One region of the Brevibacillus sp. DP1.3A genome, then DNA from elsewhere that is predicted to be linked to it. Evidence: riboswitches for the same ligand, from Rfam matches in the RefSeq annotation. Region 1 holds a riboswitch; each other region holds the start of a gene.
What was found. A riboswitch is a leader RNA that binds a small molecule or an ion and turns the genes downstream of it on or off. The one in region 1 is predicted to bind S-adenosylmethionine.
Positions count from the first base shown of each region.

Region 2: linked by a shared signal. The riboswitch ahead of HP399_RS28770 (homocysteine synthase) and the one ahead of HP399_RS05950 (2,3-diketo-5-methylthiopentyl-1-phosphate enolase) in region 1 are both predicted to bind S-adenosylmethionine.
Region 3: linked by a shared signal. The riboswitch ahead of metK (methionine adenosyltransferase) and the one ahead of HP399_RS05950 (2,3-diketo-5-methylthiopentyl-1-phosphate enolase) in region 1 are both predicted to bind S-adenosylmethionine.
Region 4: linked by a shared signal. The riboswitch ahead of metH (methionine synthase) and the one ahead of HP399_RS05950 (2,3-diketo-5-methylthiopentyl-1-phosphate enolase) in region 1 are both predicted to bind S-adenosylmethionine.

Region 1 is NZ_CP085876.1:1,309,868-1,314,259, forward strand. It holds gene HP399_RS05940 (methylthioribulose 1-phosphate dehydratase) at 3-659, opposite strand; gene HP399_RS05945 (2-hydroxy-3-keto-5-methylthiopentenyl-1-phosphate phosphatase) at 663-1,331, opposite strand; gene HP399_RS05950 (2,3-diketo-5-methylthiopentyl-1-phosphate enolase) at 1,328-2,542, opposite strand; SAM riboswitch class I at 2,631-2,807, opposite strand; gene HP399_RS05955 (sigma-70 family RNA polymerase sigma factor) at 2,938-3,456, shown strand; gene HP399_RS05960 (anti-sigma factor) at 3,456-4,392, shown strand, end outside.
Region 2 is NZ_CP085876.1:6,214,067-6,218,458, reverse strand. It holds gene HP399_RS28775 (ArsR/SmtB family transcription factor) at 1-992, opposite strand, end outside; gene HP399_RS28770 (homocysteine synthase) at 1,150-2,454, opposite strand; SAM riboswitch class I at 2,545-2,651, opposite strand; gene HP399_RS28765 (rhodanese-like domain-containing protein) at 2,963-3,274, shown strand; gene HP399_RS28760 (SCO family protein) at 3,355-3,981, shown strand; gene HP399_RS28755 (YqzG/YhdC family protein) at 3,978-4,352, opposite strand.
Region 3 is NZ_CP085876.1:661,146-665,537, forward strand. It holds gene HP399_RS03335 (S8 family peptidase) at 1-1,216, shown strand, start outside; SAM riboswitch class I at 1,278-1,379, shown strand; gene metK (methionine adenosyltransferase) at 1,513-2,718, shown strand; gene HP399_RS03345 (polysaccharide deacetylase family protein) at 2,870-3,886, shown strand; gene HP399_RS03350 (sensor histidine kinase) at 3,883-4,392, shown strand, end outside.
Region 4 is NZ_CP085876.1:4,305,561-4,309,952, forward strand. It holds gene metH (methionine synthase) at 1-1,447, opposite strand, end outside; SAM riboswitch class I at 1,569-1,670, opposite strand; gene HP399_RS19685 (YjcZ family sporulation protein) at 1,884-1,991, shown strand; gene HP399_RS19690 (YcdB/YcdC domain-containing protein) at 2,059-4,269, opposite strand; gene HP399_RS19695 (sigma-70 family RNA polymerase sigma factor) at 4,260-4,392, opposite strand, start outside.

The DNA.
Region 1 (4,392 bases):
CCTTAATTGGTGGTTGTAGTGGACACGACTGCTTGGCGCAATTGCAGCCAGCGGGCGTGATACTCGAATAGGAATTCAAAAGCTTCCAGGTGGCGCTTGGCCTCGAAGTCATTGCCGCCCCACGTGTAGATACCGTGGTTACGGATGAGTACACCGGGAACTTCTGGTGTGATCACTTTTTCAATTTCGGTAGCCAAGGTCGGAATATCGGCAAAGTTCTCAACAATCGGAACAGTAATGCGCGCGTTTTCTTCCCAGATTCCGAGTCCCTTGATCAGCTCTTGTCCTTGAATGGAGAAAGCGCGTTGTCCAAAGTACAGCTCGGAAATGAGGTTGTTCCATACGGTATGGACGTGGAAGCAAGCACCCGCCTTCGGGAACGTTTTGTAGACGACGGCGTGGATGAGTGTTTCCGCGGAAGGCTTGAGCGTAGTTTCATCCACCGGACGCGAGTCTTGATCCACGACCAGATAATCTTCGGGGGACAGCTTGGTTTTGTCTTTGCCGCTTGCCGTTACGGCAAATTGCAAGGGATCGTTTTGTATCTTAATCGAGAGATTGCCACTAGTGCCGGGAAACCAGTCCCGGCGGGCAAATGTCAGCTTGGCGTCATCCAGACGGCGAAAGGCATCCAGACGTTGTTCGAGTGTTGCAGTCATGAATTAGACGACCTCCTGTTGGACGTGCTGTAAAATGCGAATCACATCGTGGAACGTAGCAAACTTGCTATGCGGCAATTGCAGCTCTTCCGCCTTGTCAGCGAGGAAGTGACGGGCAATCACATAGTCAGCGATTTTGGCTCCAGCCAAATCAGTGATGGAGTCGCCGATGACGATACGGAAATGGTTCTCTGGATCGTAACGACGGATAATCGTCGTCTTGCACATGCCGCAGCCGTTCGTGCACTGTTCATCGCAAGCGTTTGGCCACGTAATGGTGATCCGCTCTCCGCTGAAATCACTGCCATTGCAGTAAATCGGCACATCGGTGAGATCGAAAGGTGCCAGGATAGGCTCCAGGAAAAAGTCGATGCCGCCACTCGTGATCAACAGCTCGATGCCTTCTTCGCGGCAATAGCTCACGAATTCAGCAAATCCCGGGCGAATCGTCGCTTCTTGGACAATAAAATCAATAATGTCCTGGCGGAAGGAGGAGGGCAAGAGTTGAAACAGCTTGCCAACCCCTTCTTGAACGCTTATTTTTTGCGAAAGGATTTGCTCCGTCAAGGCTTCCCACTCAGGGGGAGCAAACTTGCGGACAATTGCTACAATGTTGTCTTTTTCGGTAATCGTTCCGTCGAAATCGCAGAACAGGACGAGCTTCTTGCTCATCGTGCGCCACCCCACTTTTCCAAGGCGATCGCCAGCTCTTGTGATTCCGCGGCAGCTTCTTCCAATGTTCGGCCTGCGGTGACTGCATGAATTGCGGCAACGAATGCTTTCGCTCCTGCGGTTGCTCCACCGGGATGACCGTGGATTCCGCCTCCTGCATTGACGATTTGATCTAAACCAAAGTCTTGATACAGCTGTGGAACCAACCCTGGGTGAATGCCGGCAGACGGAACCGGGAAGGAACGGCGTACACCATTCAGTGGGTCAGTCAAATGCTTGGCGAGCTGCAACGCTTCTGTTTTGTCCAAGGCGACATTGCCATATGGAGATGGGAAGAGCACCAAATCTGCCCCAGCTACACGCATCAACGTTCCGAGCAGAAGCGGGGTGGCGATACCGTAGTCAGGTGATGGATAGTAAGCGCCTGCCAATGCTGGATGCGCCATGATCGGTACGTGTACATCAGGATCGGCTGCCAAACGGTGCAGGGCATCGAATCCAAAGGCCAGTACATTGAACAAGAGGCAGTCAGCACCTGCATCTACCGCACGTTTCGCTTTTTCGTTCAGCTCATGCACAGGTCCAGTCAGGTTGGCTGCATAGAGGACGGGCTTGCCTGTTTCGGCTTCTGTCTCCTGAGCGATCTGCTTGAACGCTTTGATCCGTTCGATAAAAGGAGCGCGCTCATCTGCAAAGAAGATTTCGTCATCTTTCACCAGATCGACTCCGCCCAAGGCTTGTGCCCGGAATTGCGTTTTTAGGTCGTCAAAAGGAAGGCCTAGGCACGATTTGAAAATGCTCATCAAGAGCGGACGGTTATGTGCCCCTAAACGTTCGCGAAGACCATCGATGCCGAACTTCGGTCCAGGAAAAGCCTGAAGGAATGAGTCAGGGAAAACGATGTCGATGAGCTTGATTTTGCCATCCATCGACAGTTTGCCGAATATTCCGGTCAACAAGGATGGAATGTCTGCTGTAAAATTGCGGGTCGGATAGCTGACGGTAATCAAACCGCGTGTTTCTCCGTTTTCCAGTGTTTCAAGTGGTGTCGCGCTCACGGCTTCACCGAGATACGGCGCTAGCTCAGCTTGCTTGGCAAGCGGCAGGTCCGTCCAGGAACCGACTGTCATACCGACAGCAATGGCTTGCGCTTTCTTATTCAAGTCTTTTGCTTGTGTGAGATAGGTGACGAGGATACGTTGTTCACTCATGGTACGTCTCATCCTCCTTGAATGATTAAAAAAAGCCTCCCCATTGAGTGGGGAGGAGCGGTTGTCGACTATGAAAGCGTCTCGTCTCCTCTCATCTCTCGGGTCAGTAGCCGAGACAAGCCAAAAAGGCTCTATCTCGACTCTTATCCGTTGGAATTAGCACCGTTTCGCTATCCAAGGTACGCATTTTCAACGTACGATTCATGGTATAGCGCCGGTTGCCGGGCATCATAGGGCCAGTCCCTCAGCCAGCTCGCGATAAGAGTTATTCGTTTCCCCCATGATATGACGTTCATTCTCAGGAGTCAATCTTTGTTTTTGTAGAGAATGTGCAGCAGGTTATCAGAAAAATGAGATGAAGGTGAAACTTTTTGACAATTCCTTCGTGGTAAGGGATGAAGGGGTGTGAACGGCTTGGGAAAGTAGGTCTGGAGGATGTGTACCAGCTGCATGTAAACGATATTTACCGCTATCTTTTCCGGCTGACACGAGATGAAAGGCTGGCAGAGGATCTGACACAGGAAACCTTTTGTCGCGCCTTCTCTTCCTTGGACGACTACCGTGGGGAAAAAGTACGGCCTTGGCTATTCAAGGTGGCCTATCACGCTTTCGTGGACGGCTATCGCAAGAAGACGAAACAACGGTTTGCGTATGTGGAAGCCCTGCCAGAGCGACGTGATCATTCGGCGGTTGATCCGGCAGAGCATGTCGTGAACAAGGAGCTGTGGGAAGTGGCCCATGACTATTTGGAGCAACTTCCGGAAAAGCAGAGACAGGTCATTTTGTTGTCTGCCATGCAGTTTTCCTACGCGGAAATGGCAGAGGTACTCGGGATCGAGCTGGCAGACGTCAAGCGTTCCTTGTTTCGTGGACGACAAAAGATGCGGCAGTTGTGGAGGGAGGAAAGCCTGTGATGAACAAGGATGAGAATAATCGCGAACAAAGGCTGGTTGCTTATTTGCGTGGGGAAATGGCGGAAGAAGATTCAAAACAATTCGAGGAGGAAATAGCCGCTGACGAGGAATACGCACAGCGGTTGGAGAGGCTTTTGCTGGGGGAAGAAACGGGAGCGGGCAACGTGAAGACAAAACAGCCTGAAACGCTGTCGGCTGAAAAACAGCGCGCCATTGTTCGCCGGGGGAAATGGAAAAATCGGTTGAGCAACGCTGGATTCACCATAGTGCTTCCCTTTTTTGCCGGAGTTGTGTTGCTGATTCTGAATGGCTGGGTTGGGTCACTGATGCATGAAGATCTGTTCCGCGTTGCGAAGTCGATGGTTAATTTTACTCAACCAGGTGTTAGTGTAGGCGGGAGTGGCTCGCAGGTGGGATTGTTTTACGGCAATATCAGCATGGAGCTGCGTGAAAGAGTTGGAGCGGAAGAAAAGAACGCTGGCCGCTTTGAAAGCACAAATGTGCTGTGGAAAGTAAACGCTGGGCCGAAATGGCCGGATGGGGTTAGGGAACAGAAGCTGTATTTCCGTTATCCGACAGACGGGGAAATGGTGGATACGGAATCGCGCACTTCACCTGCCTGGACGACGATGGAGAAGCTACCAGAGGGAACGGTTTCTCAGCTTGCGATTTCCTTTGATCGCTTTCTGACGTACGAGGAGTACTATGAATTGGTTTCGAGCCATGTTTCCTCTTCGGGACAAGATACAGTTTGGTTTGCCGTAGACACAGGGATCGAGACCAAAGAGAGTCAAGAGGGACAATTGATGTTAGGACCGGGAAAAGTATGGGGTTTTGCAGAAAGGGAGCTGAATTATGGTGGCCCTATTCTTGTAAACGGGGAAGGGGATAGGCGGATGGCGACTTATCTGAACGAAATGAAGTATTTGTCCGAGC
Region 2 (4,392 bases), 1.7 Mb from region 1:
TGACGGCGGAGTCTGTAACGGGAGCCTGCCGTTTCAACGAGATGGGCAGACCGCAGCATGGACAGGTGATGGTGTACTGTCGATTTCGCCATGGAGAGTTGATCTGTTATCTCTTGCAGACTCAGGTCCTTTTCCGCCAGCATTTTGACCATGCGCAGCCTATGCTCATCACCGAGTGCTTTTAAGGCTTGCACCAGTGAAGGGGGTGGCTGATTAGGATCTACAGCATCGTGCAAATTTTCGTCGGCAACAGGGTAATAAAAAATTTTCGTCCCGACAGCATCGGCCTGTACGGTCCACGGGCGATAGATCGCTTGTGGAATCAGCAGTACGCGTGTCACGGCAGGCTCAGGGAGGTAGCTCGATCCCGTAGCATACTCTACCAAGGCTTCCGGGTTGAACTTTCCTAGCTTGCTTTGCTTTTGCGCCCAATCCCTTTCTAGCATGCGAACGATTTCTTCCTCACGCGGCTTGATATGAGTGATATACCAGCCTTCCATCAATCGGAGAATATGACTCCGCAGCTCTTCTGCATCAACGGAAGTAATATGTCCGATATACGCTTCAAAAAAGAGGTGCGCACGGCACGCTTCCTGCAAAACGGTGCAATCCTCCTTGCTTCCTTGTGCAGCCTTTCGACGTGCTTCCTGCATATTTTCACCAAGATAAGGGAGGGCCTCATATCGGAGCTGTTCTGTTGAGAGCTCTCTGACATAGGAGAGAAATGAATCCACATCTGTGAAAGGGCAAAGATCGAGCAGTTGCAAAAGCGTCTTCCACGTGTTGTGCTCCTTCGCATAGTCGACTTCTTGCCGTACAGAGGGTGACAGCTCGTCCAACAGTTGACGCCAGTAGGCAGGAGGGTGTTCCATCGTGTGATGCAATTGATCGTAGGTAGCGGCAGCGATTCCCAAGGCTGCTTCGAATAAAGGAGAATACGAGATCTCCACGCGATATGTTGTCCGTTCACTTCCGATATTTAAAACTTTCACGTCTATCCACTCTCCCAAAATTTTCTTGAATGATAATATTATAAAAATACCGAATGAAAAGTTCAATTATTTTCGAACGAAAATAAAAAAGTAAAAGAAGAATCACAAACCTCTATCCAAAGAGATCACGTGATTCTTCTTTTCTTGTAAAGGTATGTTAACCTACCGTAGATAATTGCAACGCACGCTGCAAGGCTTGCTCCAGATCAGAGATGATATCGTCGATCGATTCTGTGCCGACGGAGAGGCGAATGAGTCCCGGAGTCACTCCGGCTGCTGCCTGCTCTTCTTCTGTCATTTGCTGATGTGTTGTGCTAGCTGGATGAATGATGAGTGACTTGGAGTCCCCGACATTTGCGAGATGGGAGAACAGCTTCACTGATTCGATCAATGTTTTTCCTGCCTCAATGCCACCGCGAATTCCAAAGGTCAGGATCGCGCCAGCACCTTTTGGCAAATATTTTTGTGCCAATTCATGCTGGGAGTCTGACTCCAGCCCTGGATAGCTCACCCACTCTACGGCAGAGTGATTGGTGAGGAATTGAGCTACTGCCAAGGCGTTCTGGCTATGCCGCTCGATGCGCAGATGCAGTGTTTCTAATCCTTGCAGGAACAAGAAGGAGTTGATTGGGGCGACAGCCGCTCCGATATCGCGTTGGAGCTGGACGCGCGCCTTGATAATATAGGCGAGTGGACCGACTGCCTCTGTATAGACGACGCCATGGTAGCTTGGGTCTGGTGTAGTCAGACCTGGGAATTTTCCGTTGTTCCAGTCAAATTTTCCTGAGTCTACGATAATACCGCCAATTGCTGTTCCGTGGCCGCCGATGAATTTGGTGGTAGAGTGCACGATAATATCGGCCCCGTGTTCAAAAGGACGGCACAAAATCGGAGTCGCGAAGGTGTTGTCCACGATCAAAGGCACGCCATTTTCGTGAGCAATATTGGCGATCGCCTCGATATCAGCGACATCAATGCGCGGGTTGCCGATCGTCTCGCAAAACACGGCTTTTGTCTTTTCATTGATATAGGCACGGAAATTTTCCGGATTGGATTGATCAGCAAAATGAACCTTGATCCCGAGGCGGGGAAGAGTGTGAGCGAACAGGTTGTAGGTACCGCCGTAGAGGCTGCTGGAAGCGACGATCTCGTCTCCTGCATGCGCAATATTTAAGATGGCGAATGTAATGGCAGCTTGCCCGGATGCGGTCGCGAGTGCGCCTACACCACCTTCGAGCAGGGCAACACGCTTCTCAAACACATCCTGTGTCGGATTCATGATGCGTGTATAGATATTCCCAAACTCTTTTAAGCCAAACAGGTTGGCAGCATGCTCCGTATCACGGAAAACGTAGGAGGTCGTCTGATAGATCGGAACAGCACGTGAGCCTGTTACAGGGTCAACCTCCTGTCCACCGTGTACCGCAAGTGTTTCTGGCTTCCATTGTTGTTGATCGGACATGTCCATCTCTCCTTTTACTATGGGAAATCGGCTAATAAAAAACGGAGCATTCTCCTGAGAAGAAGAAGGCTCCGATCATGCACGGGCTTGTGTTCATCTCTCAGAATCACTGGATTCTGCAGGAATTGGCACCATGCAGCTAGTCTGCTGGTTGCCGGGTTTCGTAGGGCCTGTCCCTCCACCGCTCTTGATGAGAAAAGTTGTTGTCGTAATTGTATGAAAATATCCCCTTGCTGTCAACGCATAATAGTAAGTTATCAGGGAGGTTTTTATGTATATATAGATGAAAGTTGTTCACTCATGCCATTAATTTGTAACGCTTTTGCCTCAAGCTGTTCACATCCCGTGTGGCTACTGTCGCAGCCAAATAGGAGATAATGGTAGAAAATAGGGAGCATGGATGCAGCGTGAAGCCAAGTGCTCTTCGCGTTAGAAAAGTAAAAAAGCGTGTGATATCATGGAGGTGGTTACAACTGATCTGATCGTACATATAGGAGGATAAATAGCGATGAGCCATGGAGTAAAGGAAATGACACCACAAGAGCTGTTGGAAAAGCTGGATGCCAAAGAGGAACTGCAAGTCATTGATGTACGTGAAGTAGATGAGTGGAATGCAGGTCACATTAAAGAGGCTAAGTTGATCCCACTCGGCTTTTTGCCGCACCGTATCGATGAGCTGGATAAGAACATTCCGATTGTGATGGTTTGCCGCAGTGGTGCCAGAAGCAATACAGCTACAGAGTATTTGAGTGCTCAAGGGTATGACGTGGCGAATATGGTTGGCGGCATGCTCGCATGGCCAGGTGAAGTGGAACAGTAAGAAGGTATAGAAACAGTGTGAATGCCTCCCGTGTGTAATCAGGAGGCATCTCGCATGGGACAAGCAGGGAGGAACAACCCGTGAGTGAAGGAACACAATTGCAGCAGGAATCTGCGATGAAAAAACATTGGTTTCCTGTGTTAGCTGGTATTATCCTTTTGGCTATCGTCGGTGTATTTGGTTATAAGTACATGACAGAAGAGAAGATCGAAGTGTTGAAGCCCATCGCGGATTTCACCTTAGACAACAGTGACGGAACAACCTATACATTTAATGAAAGTGCTGGCAAAGTACGACTGGTGGAGTTTATGTTTACCAAGTGCCCGGATATTTGTCCGGCTACTACGTACAACATGGCCAAGCTGCAAGATCAGTTGAAGGAAAAGGGACTGTTCGGAGACAAAGTAGAGTTTATCTCCATTTCCTTTGACCCTGATAACGATACGCCGGAAGTCTTGCAGGAGTACGCAGCCAAGTTCAAGGCAGATCAGAGCGGCTGGAAGTTCCTGCGCGGGGACGCTCAGGCTGTAGAGAAAGTGACGAAGGATTTTGGTCTGATGGTCATGAAGCAGCCAGATGGTTCTTATGCTCATACGGCTCGCATGTTCCTTGTGGATGGAGATGGAAACATGCGCCGCGCGTACGGGATGGCAGCTGACATGGACATGGAAGTCATGATGAAAGAGATGGAACAGCTCGCTGACTAGCGAGTCTCCTCATAGGAGATGTTTACGACATCTTCTGTCTGATTCACGAATTCAATATGAATGAGTAACGCCCACCTGCGATTGCCTTCTTGAAGCAAGAGCTTAAACGTCTCTTCCGACGTGGTGGGCGTTTTTTGTTTTCGTCCGACATGCAGGTAGTCCACAATTTGAGCGTTTGGATATCGCTTCATCGTCTCCTGCATCGCGAGCCTGCCCCATTTTGCATAGGGAGGCTGGGCATAGGTAGGGAACGGCTGAAAGAGGAACAGGAAAAGTACAGTGGAGAGAAGGGGCATCATGTTCCGATAACAATATAGGCGACGAGCGGCTTGCACTTGCTTATCCCTCTCCTTTTCGAAATGGTTTGCCATGTATTTTGAAGACTTTTCGGAATATCATTCGTAGAAAATA
Region 3 (4,392 bases), 650 kb from region 1:
AGGTAATTTTCACGATGAAGGGGATCAGGATTGGTTCTCCTACTACGTTCGTGAATACGGGCATATGGATGTCACTGTTAGTCCTGATAATAAGCGTGTCGATCTAGTGCTGGGTATCGGTAAACAAGAGCCTGGGAAAAAGACGGTTGTCTGGGATCCTAACTACGATAATGGAACGATAGACAATCCGACTGAGCGGCTCCAAAAAGAAGTGTCACCAGGCAAGTATTACATCCGTGTGAGTGAGTACAATCGCAATGTGGTGAATGGCGAATATCAGCTGGATCTGGGATACACGCCAGTAAAAAAAGATTTTAATGAGCCGAATGACACCTATCAAAAAGCGTCTCCGTTAAGTGGTGGGACAGTGATGTCAGGCACAATACCGACAGCTACTGATTCCGACTGGTTCCAATTTACTGTGAATAGTGAATCGTATGTTTCGTTCCGAGCGCCGTACATTCCTGTCGATAGTGGCTTTCGTTTCGCGCTCTATAGCGATCGAAACATGAACTATGCGATCGCTTCGACGAATGAGGTAGCGGAGCTGTCTAACCGAGGAAACGATGTTATCGGTTTGCGTTTGCAACCAGGAAAATATTATGTACGCCTTAATAGCGGTACTGCGTTCAAATATGAATCGTACCGACTCACGGTGACGCAGCAGAAATTGATAGCGGGCTATCGCGATATTTCGGACCACTGGGCGCGCTCAGAGATCGTCAGACTTAGCTCTCGCGATATTGTAAATGGGTTTAATGATGCGTCGTTCAAGCCGAATCAGGCAGTGACCCGTGCAGAGTTTGCGACGATGCTGCTTAAATCAATGCGTGCGACCGGTTCCAAGGTAGCGACTACCTACACAGGAAAAACGACCTTCCGGGATATGCCAAAGCGGCACTGGGCGTATCACAACCTAGGTGTAGCCTATCAATTAGGGATTTTGAAAGGGTACCCGAAGAATGAAATGAAGCCGGATCAGCCGATATCACGTGCAGAGATGGCGGTAATGATCGCGCGGGCACGTGATGTTTTGATGTATAACCGTGGTACATCGAATTATCAGGATGTGCCAACGAGTCACTGGGCTTCTCCTGCTATTGAGGCTTTAACATCTAGAAATTGGGTCAATGGGTACGGTTCTTCCTTTAAACCGAATGGAAGGGCAACTCGCGCCGAGGTAGTGGTGGTACTTTCCAAAGCCTATCAACTATAAGTAAAAATTTTCCTATTGACATCTCTGAAAAAAACAATTATTCTATTATCCGTAATGGATACTCTTATCCAGAGCAGGCGGAGGGACTGGCCCTATGAAGCCCGGCAACCGATCTAGAGCGGTGCTAACCAGCAGAACGGACATCTGTTCTGGCCGATAAGAGGATGAAGGAAGCAAAAAACGCTCAAACCTTTTCCTCCTAAAAAACGGAAAAGGTTTTTTATTTGCGTTTACGTAGATAAAATCCTGACTCGGCTACCACACTATTTGTATGAGGTCAAAGGAGGTATTTTCTCATGGCTTTGCAAAAAGGTCGTCGTCTGTTTACATCCGAATCTGTAACTGAAGGACATCCGGATAAAATTTGTGACCAAATTTCCGACTCCATCTTGGATGCGATCCTGTCCAAAGATCCAAACGCTCGCGTAGCTTGCGAAACTTCCGTAACTACTGGTTTGGTTCTCGTAGCAGGTGAAATCACTACAAACACTTATGTGGATATCCAAAAGCTCGTTCGTGAAACCATTCGTGAAATCGGTTATGACCGTGCGAAATTCGGTTTTGACGCTGACACTTGCGGTGTTATTACTGCAATTGGCGAGCAGTCCGCTGACATTGCACTTGGTGTAGACCAAGCATTGGAAGCACGCGAAGGCAAAATGACTGACGCTGAGATCGAAGCAATTGGTGCTGGTGACCAAGGTTTGATGTTTGGTTTTGCTTGCAATGAAACACCTGAGCTGATGCCACTTCCGATCAGCATGTCCCACCAATTGGCTCGTCGTCTGACTGAAGTACGTAAAAACGGAACACTTGCTTACCTCCGTCCTGACGGAAAAACACAAGTAACCGTTGAGTACGATGGCGACAAACCAGTTCGTATCGATACAATCGTTATTTCTACCCAACATGCTCCTGAAACAACTCTGGAGCAAATCAAGCAAGATCTGGTTGAGCAAGTAATCAAACCAGTTGTTCCAGCTGAACTGTTGGACGCTGATACCAAATACTTCATCAACCCAACTGGCCGTTTCGTAATTGGCGGACCACAAGGGGATGCTGGCTTGACTGGTCGCAAAATCATCGTAGATACTTACGGCGGTTATGCTCGTCATGGCGGCGGTGCGTTCTCCGGTAAAGATCCGACTAAAGTTGACCGTTCCGGTGCTTACGCAGCTCGTTATGTAGCGAAAAACATCGTGGCTGCTGGTCTCGCAGACAAATGCGAAGTACAAGTTGCTTACGCAATTGGTGTAGCACAACCAGTTTCCATCGCAGTAGATACTTTCGGTACAGGTACCATTTCCGAAGAAGCTCTGGTGAAATTGGTTCGCAAACACTTCGACCTGCGTCCTGCTGGTATCATCAAGCAGCTCGACCTGCGTCGTCCTATCTACAAACAAACAGCTGCATATGGCCACTTTGGACGCAATGACCTGAATGTTCCTTGGGAGCAAACAGACAAAGCAGAAGTTCTGAAGCAAGAGGCTGCTCAACTGTAATATTGCTGAATGACATAAAAAGAGCCTGGTATTGCTACTGGGCTCTTTTTCTTTTTAGGAGCAGAGTCATCCAATTATTGGGTCAATTGTTGCACAGGAATTTGTAGGACTGTGTCGAATCTCCTAGTGAGGAAGTAGAGGAGGGGTTTTTTTGCCGAACAGAAGGCTCTTCCTGATCGTGTTTCTTACTTTTTTGTTTTTTGCAGTGGCTATTGGGTTGTTAGGCGAATCTTTTCTGGAAAAAAAGAATAAACAAGAAGTGCAACCTTTTCCCCAAGTGGATACGTCTATAAGCATAAGTGAGACAAAAAATGCTGAGCCAAACGTCACACCAATTGAAGAAGCAGCGGTTCAAACGAAAAAGTGGTATAACAATCAGGTTGTGGTTTTGACGTACCATCATGTCACGGATCAATCGAATCAGCGGTATGTCATAGCTCCTGATCAATTTGCCCGACACATGAAATTTTTGCATGATAATGACCTGAATCCGATATCGTTGGATGAGTTCCTGCGATTTATGGAGACGGGTACCTTACCGACTGAGAATGCTGTTTTGATTACGTTCGACGATGGGTATGAGAGCTATTACAAAGAAGCATTTCCGATCTTACGTACATACGGCTACCCTTCAGTGAACTTCGCGATTGCGGGGCGCTTAAGAGATGTAGCTGATCGAAAACGGGAGAATATGACGCCACCACTTACGCGTCAACAGGTTAACGAAATGACTCATTCGGGACTGGTTACGATTGGGTCCCACACGTACAGTCTGCATGAAGAGGAAGAACGAAATGAGTGGGGCGATCTTGGCCCAGAAACAGCTCCGGTCTATCTGAAAGACTTGCAGCGTTTAGAGGAAGAGAAAGAGTACAGGGACCGCCTCTATGTAGATTTCAGTATATCTCGCGTCAGTTTAAGCGAATGGATGAAGAAAAAGGTTGAGGCTATCTCGTTGCCATTTGGCTACACAAGTCCAATCGTACTGGAGACAGCTCGTCAAGCTGGCTACCGCTATGTGTTTACATCCAATCGTGGATTCGTAAAACAAGGAACAGATCCGTTTGCCATTCCACGCAATGACATGGGACTGCGAGATGTAGAAGAAGAGCACCTCCAACAGTTGTTCACGAAGGCTAAAAATGAGTTTGAAGGAGAGCAATCATGAACAAAGCGATAGACATCAGCGTGCTGGACGGGGTGATCAAACGAACGATTGAAACCGTAGAAACGAGTAAAACCCAAATATTTGATATAGCTGAAAACGCCAGACAGCATGGCAACTCATTGAAGTTTGATCTACATGAACTTCGACAAGAGATTTCCAAAGTGATTCAAAAAGTCGATGCGCTTGAACTCGCGTATCGCAAATCGCGCAACAAGCTCGTGTTGGTCAGTCGTAATTTTCATATGTACACGGAGGAAGATATCCGGGTTGCGTATGAAGAGGCGAGCCGTATTCAGGTAGAACTGTCCATTTACCGCGAGCGGGAAAATAATTTGAAGCGCAGAAGAAATGATTTGGAGCGTCAACTGCGTACCTTGGAAGAAACCATCGTCCGTGCAGAAAAGCTGGTTTCTCAAATGGGCGTTGTGCTTGGATATTTGACTGGTGACTTAAGTAAGATTGGCGAGGCGCTGGAATCAGCTAAGCAGCATCAGTTGATGGGCCTA
Region 4 (4,392 bases), 3.0 Mb from region 1:
GAATGTCGTACGAGCGTTGCGCGACCTCCAGCTTCTTTTCGCGAGTGATAGCCATACCCGCTTCCTCAATCGTTCCAACGACAACGGAGGCACCGAACTTGTGAATAAGCGGAACGACTTCCTCAAATCGCTCCAACCCGTCTTCCAGGTTGATCGAGTTGAGAATGGCCTTCCCTTGCGAGTAACGAAGTCCCAGCCCCATGACCTTGGCATCTGTCGAGTCGATCATGAGGGGCGCTTTTACTTTTTTCACGATGAACTGTAGGAATTTTTCCATATCTTCGTATTCATCACGGTCGGGATCAGCCAAGCATATATCGATGACATGTGCGCCGCGCTTTACTTGGGCCCGGGCAATATCAGATGCTTCTTCATAGTGACCAGCTGCAATCATTTCACGGAATTTTTTGGAACCGATGACATTGGTCCTCTCCCCTACTAGCAGGGGACGATTGTCATCTTCGACGTAAACGACCTCGATCCCGGAGACCGCGCTCAGCGGTTCTACAGCTGCACTGCGAGGCTTGCAGTCTTTCAATGCTTCTGCCATCGCTTGAATATGGTCAGGCGTTGTTCCGCAGCAACCGCCAGCGACGTTTATCCAGCCTTGTTCAGCGAATGCCAGCATTTTCGAGGCAAGTCCTTGTGGCGTTTCATGGTAATGACCGTTCTCATCTGGCAAGCCTGCGTTCGGATAACAACTGACCGCACATTGGGCAATTCCCGACAATGTCCGCAGATGATCACGCATGAACTCTGGTCCTGTCGCACAGTTCAGACCAATAGAGACTGGCTTTATATGTTCCAAGGAGATGTAAAACGCCTCGATGTTTTGGCCAGCAAGCGTCGTGCCCATCGGCTCAATCGTACCTGACAGCATCACTGGGATCTCCTGTCCAAGCTCTTCAAAAGCTTTGCGAATCCCAATTCCACCGGCCTTAACGTTCAACGTATCTTGCGAGGTTTCCAAAAGAAGAACATCGGAGCCACCGAGAATCAGACCTTTTGCCTGACGATAATACGCCTCGACCAGTTCTTCAAAAGTGACACCGCCTGTCAACGAAAGGGTTTTGGTCGTAGGTCCCATTGCACCAGCTACAAAACGCGGCCACTCCTCCGTGGAATAGGCATCCACCGCTTCTCTGGCCAAGCGTGCTGCCGCTATATTGATCTCAAGGTCTTTCTCTGGCACATCGTACTCGGCTAAAACGATGGAAGCAGCACCAAACGTATTTGTTTCGACGATGTCTGCTCCCGCCTCTAAATATTTCTCATGAATGGAACGGATCACATCTGGTCTGGTCAAGTTCAAGAGTTCATTACAGCCATCATAGGCTTCACCGCCGAAATCATCAGCAGTCAGGTTCGCCTGTTGAAGCATGGTGCCCATTGCACCATCCAGAATCAGAATTTTCCGGGAAAGCTGTTCGCGAAAAGTTGGTTTCATTGACGTGCCCCTTTTCTCCCTTGCATCGGCTTATTCTCTGTAATTAGGTAAATAAAATCAAAAAATCCTCTTCTTTGAAAGAAGAGGATTTGTCAGCAGATACGAAAACGCCTGAGACATCCTCTTATCTTTCAAAGCACGTAGCTTTGCTGGAATTGGCACCGGATTTTTACCGGTTGCCGAGGCTTCATCAGGCCAGTCCCTCTGCCTCTCTGGATAAGAGTCGTACACTTGTCATTTAGTTGTATTGTGAAATGTCTTGAATGTTTGCAAGTATCTTAACACCCCCTTTGTCTCCCCGTCAATTGTGAATTGTCTATTTTTTACTGAGCCTCTTCTCTTACACGCCCATTTTTGCCTAAGCTGGGCATCCGCCCAGTCCAATATCGGCATTCGTGTATAGACTGGAGTATAACGGAAAGGAGGGGAAACAAAGATGAGTACATCTTTCTGCGGGAACGGATTCTTCGGTGACTGCTTCGCAATCGTGCTCGTGCTGTTTATCCTGTTGGTTATTATCGGGTGCTCGTGTGACGACTGTTAGATAAGTGTTTAAGAAAGGCTATCCCAAAAGCCATCAGGAATGGCTGCGGGATAGCCTTTTTTTCGTTTTAGTCGGCGATGATCTTGCCTGTCACGGCATCAAGGGCCATAAATTTGTTCGCAAGCTTTTCCTCACTCCACGGCACATACGCCAGCTTCGGTTGAGGTAATTTTTGCCCATCCACATCTTTCATCAAATAGACCAGCTTCAAAGGCATGACGCGTAAATACTCCTCAACAGCCTTATCTTTCGAGATGATCTTGTCGGATGCTGGAAGCTCCACCAACTCGTGCGTCTCTCTGTAGTTATCAAACTTTGTCACTTTGCCCGTAGACGGATCGACCGTTACCGAATAAGCCGCTTTTTGCTCGCGATCCTGTACAGGAATGCCATCCTTGCTCAGGAAAAATCTGAATTCCCATTCGCCCGATGACACAGGACTCGCTTCGCCTGGCTGTATAACTTGTGCCAATTGTACTTCTTTTACACCTGGATCGACGTATTTATGCAGAAAGGCGAATGCAGCCTCTTCCGCTTGCTGGCGTTTGACTGTCACTGCAGCATTGGAACGCGGTGTTCCCAGCCCGACGACACTGCCTGTTTCTGCGATAACTTCTACGCCGATATACTTGTCATTTTTATCATACCAGACGTATTTCTTGCGTCCATCGCGCTCACGTTCACTCTCTCTGTAGGTCAAGCCTTCTACCTGTACGCCGAACTCTGCTTGCAGCAGTGCTTTTGCCTCATCCTTGGAGCGAACCTTGACGTATTCTTTCGGAGATTCGATTGGATGTGCTTTCTTCGTATTCAACTGATCATAGGCAAGCCCGTTATCTCCCGTTCCATACACAATCTTGCCACTGGTCGCGTCGATATGCCACTCCGTACCATCTTCACGTCCTCGTTGCATGAAGGAAACAGCTGGCGTGTACTCCAGAATAGGCTGCCACTTCTCTCCTTGTTTTGATTCTGGCCGTATTCTCGGATTCTGCACGTATCGAAGCTTCATATGCTCACTCAGCTCTTTGATGGCTACCTCTTCTGACACAGCAGTCGATACATCTGGATATCGTGACGGCTCGAATGATACGGGCTCCTTCCTGAAATATTGGACATGGCCAGAGTCAGTTGTTACTATGCTTATTTCATCAGACAACACTGGCAGCCCGTTATAGTATCGCAAGTACAATCCTGGATTGTTGGCGTCCAACAACCGATAGTTCTCGCTATCAGCCCCGAGCAGTTTGTTCAGAAACTGTCGCTCTTGCTCCAAGGCTTTTGCTCCTTCTGCTTCTTTCCGGCTCGCTGCTTCCTTTTTATCCCTATACAGAAGCATATACGATTCCAGTGCTTGACCATTTCCATAGATCGCAAGAGAAACTTGATGCCCCTCCTTGTTCATTTTCCCCAAGATTACTAACATGCCATCGTGGTTCTTCTCTTTATCCAACAGAAGAAGGGAGGGGTTCAAATCGGGCACGGCATCTGTCAGCTTGGTGAAAAAGGCTTGTTCACTCTTGTTCAATCGCCCGAAAAATGTGACTTGCTCATGCTGGTCAATTCCAACTGACAATACGTCGAACGGAACTCGCTGGCCGTTTTCCATACGTTGATAATTCACGCTCATCCATGGGCCTTTTACCTTATACTCGTCCGTATAGATCTGAGTCTCGACGAGCTGATAGGTCTTACTTTCCTCCCCCAAAAAAGCTTGAAGAAATGCGCTTGCTGCTTTCTCCGCAGTCTTGGCTGATGGCAATTTCTCTTCCTTCTGTTCTCCTCGATCACCATCAATTGTAAAGCTCTCAATTTGTCCTGTCTGTATATCATATGCAACCTTGGCACGAGCATTATCGCCTTCCAATAACGTTAGATTACTGAATCCATAGCTTGTACGATCCACTCTTATTGTCATCTTACTCAAGGCTGGGATCGCCTTTTTCAATGGTAAAATTGCCTCCTCCGGCGACACCTTTACACTGTTCGGATTTGCCTCTTTATTGTTTGTTTTCGTAGCAGTTGTAGCAATCGCATTCGTTACATTTTTGCCATTTGGCAACTGTGGAAACCAGCCTTGTTGGTGCATGCCCACAGCAGTTACCGCCAAGCACGCTGCCAGCGAGCCAGCTACAAAAATTCGGTTTCGATTCTTGTGTTTATTCTGTGCAATCGCACCTCTGATCCGTAATTCCATCTCTTTTGTAAACCTCACTTCCTCCACAGATTCCTCACTTGCACTCCGTACCACTTCGCGAATTTGCTTATCTACATCCATTCCAATCCCTCCTTTTCACACAATGCCTTAAAATGTTTTCGGGCCCGTGACAATTGGGTTCGTACGGCATCTTCTGAAATATCCAGCACTTGCGCAATCTCTCTTATCGACAAATCTTCATAG